2 regions of the Streptomyces sp. NBC_01618 genome follow, and region 2 is predicted to be linked to the other one. Evidence: riboswitches for the same ligand, from Rfam matches in the RefSeq annotation. Region 2 holds a riboswitch; the other holds the start of a gene.

Region 1 (2,388 bases), 2.4 Mb from region 2:
CCCTCTGCTTCGCGGTGAAGTTCCACCCCGCTCTGCGGTACGTGGCCAGGGCCCGCAAGGAACTCGGTGCCCCGACGACGTTCAACATCCTGGGGCCGCTCACCAACCCGGCGAAGGTGCGCTCGCAGGCCATCGGCGTCGCCGACCTGCGGATGGCGCCCATCGTCGCCGGTGTCCTCGCCGAGCGCGGCAATTCGGCGCTGGTCTTCCGCGGCGACGACGGCCTGGACGAGCTGACGACGACCGCGACGTCGCGCGTCTGGGTGGTCCGGGACGGATCGGTGCGCGAGGAGGCGTTCGACCCGCGCGACGTCGGCCTGGAACTGGTGCCGCCACAGGCGCTCCGCGGCGGCGACCCCTCGTACAACGCAGACGTGGCCCGCCGGGTGCTGGCCGGCGAGCACGGGCCGGCGCGGGAGGCCGTGCTGCTCAACTCCGCGGCGGCGCTGGTGGCCCTGGACCCGACGGACGGCACGCTCGAAGAGCAGATCGCCGCCGGGATCGAGAAGGCCGCCGAGTCCATCGACTCGGGTGCGGCCCGGCAGGCGCTGGAGCGCTGGGTGGCGGTCAGCAACGCCTGAACGCACGGAAGGTGACGCGGGGCGCGGTCCGGATTCTGGACCGCGCCTTGCGCGTCGGCGCACGTATGGCAAGATGCTGCGCAGGTCATGAGTGACAGCGACTACGGCCCCGGCCCGCTGTCCGGCAACCCTCCGTCCGTGGCGGGGTGCCCCGGGTGAAGACCAGGCCGTAGGCAGCGAGGTCTGCGGCAAGCGCGGGCCCCTCGGCATCTGTGAATGCCAACCCCCGGGGTCCTGGTCCCTAGGGAGCCTCTTGTGAGCAAGCGAATGCGATAGGGCTTCTCGGCCCTCCTCCGCACCCCTTTTTTCTCTTTCCGCTGCGCTGCCGCGTATCCGCCGGCGCACGCGATTCGCCTGCCTGTTACGGGAGTTCGCCATGTCTGTCTTCACCGCTGCCGCCGACCAGTCGCTTTGTACCCCCTTGCCGGTTCTGGGTAAGGATGTAATGGTTCCGCTCGTCACGGGTGGTGAGGTCACGTACGCCGCTCTCGACTACGCCGCCAGTGCCCCGGCCCTGCAGCGCGTCTGGGACGACGTCGCCGCGTACGCCCCGTACTACGGCAGCGTCCACCGCGGTGCCGGATACCTCTCGCAGCTCTCCACGGACCTCTTCGAGAACAGCCGCGCGACGGTCGCGGAGTTCCTCGGGTGCCGCCCCGAGGACCAGGTGATCTTCACCCGGTCGACCACCGACTCCCTCAACCTGCTGGCCGCCGTCATCCCCGCCGACTGTCAGGTTTTCGTGTACGAGACCGAGCACCACGCCTCGCTGCTCCCCTGGCGTGACGCCCGGGTGACCTGTCTGAACGCCCCGCGCACCCCGGCCCAGGCCGTCGAGACGCTGGAGCGGGCGCTCGCCGACCGAGACCCCTACGGCCCCGCGCTGGTCTGTGTCACCGGCGCCTCCAACGTCACCGGTGAGCTGTGGCCGGTCAAAGAGCTGGCGGCCGCCGCGCACGCGCACGGTGCCCGGATCGTGCTGGACGCCGCGCAGCTCGCCCCGCACCACCCTGTCGACATCACGGACCTGGACGTCGACTGGGTCGCCTTCTCCGGGCACAAGCTGTACGCGCCGTTCGGCTCGGGCGTGCTCGCGGGCCGGGCCGACTGGCTGAGGGACGCCGAGCCGTACCTGGCCGGCGGCGGCGCCTCGCGCAGGGTCGCCCGGCGCGGCGACGGCGGTGTGGACGTCGAGTGGCACACCACCGCGGCCCGCCACGAGGCCGGTTCCCCCAACGTCATCGGCGTGTACTCCATCGCATCCGCCTGCAAGGCGCTCACCGAGGCCGGCTTCGACGACCTGGTCGCCCGCGAGCAGTACCTCGTCACCGCCGTCCGGACCGGTCTCGCCGAGGTCCCCGAGGTCAAGGTGCTCTCGCTGTTCGGCGACGACGCCCCGAGGGTCGGCGTCATCTCCTTCGTGGTGGAGGGCTGGAACAGCTCCCACTTCGCAGCCGCGCTCTCCGCCGAGTACGGCATCGGGGTCCGCGACGGACTGTTCTGCGCACACCCGCTGGTCCGCACCCTGCTGGGCGGCGACCCTCAGGAGGTCGGCGAGTGCGGCGCACCGGAGGCCGAGCCTGGCGAGCGGTCACTGAACGCGATCCGGGTGAGCTTCGGGGCCGGTACGCCGGACGAGCACATCGAGCGCTTCGTCCGCGCGGTCAAGGAGCTGGTGAGCGAGGGCGCCCAGTGGAAGTACCGCACCGAGGACGGCCGCTGCGTCCCGGACCGGGGCACGGCGCAGCTCTGACGGGCACCTGGAGGGGGACGGGCATCCGAGCCCGTCCCCCCGTCGAAGTGTTAC
Region 2 (2,388 bases):
TCGCGTCGAGTGATCCGTCCGCCTCCAGGGTGTACGACACCGGGCCGCGGTTGGACGCGACGAGGACCCGGGCCGTGGACCGGGCTGCGGACCGGGCAGTGGACTGCGCTGCGGACTGGGCTTCGTGCTCGGAGACCATGTTGCGGAATCTAGCCGGATCACGAACCGTCCAAACGTGCAAACGTGCGAAGTCGGGCCGCGTCAGGCCGCGCGGCGTGAAACGTACTCCTCGATCTCCCGCATCGGCGGCCGCTCCTCGGTGTCCACCGCATGGGTGCGCGGTACGAAACCGTCCTCGCCGCGCTCGAACTGGGTGAGCGCGGGCCGCACCAGGTGCCCGCGGGACAGCCGGAGTTGCGCGGTCCGGTAGATCGCCGCCGCCATCCGGCCGAGCGCCTGCCCGTCCTGGTGGCGGTGCTTGCGCACCCCCACGTCGACCTGGGCCAGCGCGTCCAGACCCACGGTGTGCAGTGCGTCGACCAGGAGGCCCAGCTCCACTCCGTACCCGACGGGGAAGGGCAGTTGTTCGAGGAGGGATCGGCGTACGGCGTACTCGCCGCCCAGCGGCTGAACGAAACCGGCCAACTGCGGCCAGTGCAGATTGAGCAGCGGACGGGCCACCAGCTCGGTCACGCGACCGCCCTGACCTGCTGTGTCACCGAGCGGGCGGTCGTACATCGCCTTGACGAACCGGACGTCCGGATCGGTCAGCAGCGGGCCGACGATGCCGGAGACGAAGTCGGCCGAGAACTCCAACAGGTCGGCGTCGACGAAGCAGACGATGTCCCCGCCGGTCACCAGGAGCGACCGCCACAGCACCTCGCCCTTGCCGGGCACGGCGGGTATCCGGGGCAGTATGTCGTCCCGGTGCACCACCCGCGCACCGGCCTCCCAGGCCACCTTCGCGGTGGCGTCCGTGGAACCGGAATCGATCACCACGAGTTCGTCGACCAGCTGGACCTTCTCCATCAGCTCGCGCCGGATCGTCGCGACTATCGCAGCGACCGTCGCCTCCTCGTTCAGCGCGGGCAGCACGACACTCACGCTTCCGCGGCCCGGTTCCTTGGCGGCGAGGAGCCGGTCCAGCGGGCGGTCGGCCACCGACCAGGAACGCCTGGCCAGCCAGCTTTCGACCTCTTCCAGCACGGTCGATACTCCCTGTATGTGATCCATCTCGCGGTTCGGACGACTATCTCAACCGTCCGGTGCTTCGGTTACAGTCTTGAACAACGCGGACGGCCGTCGCATGTCGGGGTCGGTCCGCCAATAAACGCCTGGATCGAAGATCCAGCGCCATAGCGCTCATCCAGAGGGACTGAGGGAACGGCCCGTCGAAGTCCCGGCAACCCTCCTGCCGACCGCTAGGTCAGGTGGGGAAGGTGCCAATTCCGTCTCGCGGCGAAATGCGCCGCGAGGAAGATGAGGAGAAAGGGCCTCGCCTCCATGGCTGCGCAGACTGTTGCAGTAAGCACCGACTCTTCCGCCGAGGTTGTCGACCTGGGGCCCGCCGCGGCGCTTTCCTGCCGCGAGTGCGGCGAGCGTTTCGAACTCGGTCCCATTTTCGCCTGCGCGTCCTGTTTCGGGCCGCTCGAAGTGGCGTACGACCTGCCGAGCGGCTCCCCCGACGAGCTGAAGAAGCGCATCGAGGCCGGACCCGACAACATCTGGCGTTACGCGCCGCTGCTGCCGGTCCCCGCGAATGTCGCGGACAAGCCCAACATCAACCCCGGCTTCACCAAGCTGGTCAAGGCCGACAACCTCGCCCGTGAGCTGGGCGTCACCGGCGCTCTGTACGTCAAGGACGACTCCGGTAACCCGACGCACTCCTTCAAGGACCGCGTCGTCGCCATCGCCGTCGAGGCCGCCCGCGCCTTCGGTTTCACCACCCTCTCCTGCTCCTCCACCGGCAACCTCGCCGGTGCGGTGGGCGCCGCCGCCGCCCGCGCCGGCTTCCGCTCCTGCGTGTTCATCCCGCACGACCTGGAGCAGGGCAAGGTCGTCATGGCCGCGGTGTACGGCGGTGAGCTGGTCGGCATCGAGGGCAACTACGACGACGTCAACCGCTTCTGCTCCGAGCTCATCGGCGACCCGCTCGGCGAGGGCTGGGGCTTCGTCAACGTCAACCTGCGCCCCTACTACGGCGAGGGCTCCAAGACCCTGGCGTACGAGATCTGCGAGCAGCTCGGCTGGCAGCTGCCCGACCAGATCGTCATCCCGGTCGCGTCCGGCTCACAGCTCACGAAGATCGACAAGGGTCTCCAGGAGCTGATCAAGCTGGGCCTGGTCGAGGACAAGCCGTACAAGATCTTCGGCGCCCAGGCCGAGGGCTGCTCCCCGGTCTCCACCGCCTTCAAGGCCGGTCACGACGTCGTACGGCCGCAGAAGCCG

The links. A riboswitch is a leader RNA that binds a small molecule or an ion and turns the genes downstream of it on or off. The one in region 2 is predicted to bind S-adenosylmethionine.
Region 1: it holds a riboswitch for S-adenosylmethionine, as region 2 does, so the genes downstream of both, OH735_RS09600 (aminotransferase class V-fold PLP-dependent enzyme) here and thrC (threonine synthase) in region 2, are expected to answer to the same signal.

Annotation. Positions count from the first base shown of each region.
Region 1 covers NZ_CP109297.1:2,028,860-2,031,247, reverse strand. The annotation lists gene trpD (anthranilate phosphoribosyltransferase) at 1-581, shown strand, start outside; SAM riboswitch class IV at 665-782, shown strand; gene OH735_RS09600 (aminotransferase class V-fold PLP-dependent enzyme) at 958-2,334, shown strand.
Region 2 covers NZ_CP109297.1:4,457,601-4,459,988, forward strand. The annotation lists gene OH735_RS20755 (trehalose-6-phosphate synthase) at 1-139, opposite strand, end outside; gene OH735_RS20760 (glucosyl-3-phosphoglycerate synthase) at 202-1,146, opposite strand; SAM riboswitch class I at 1,300-1,426, shown strand; gene thrC (threonine synthase) at 1,444-2,388, shown strand, end outside.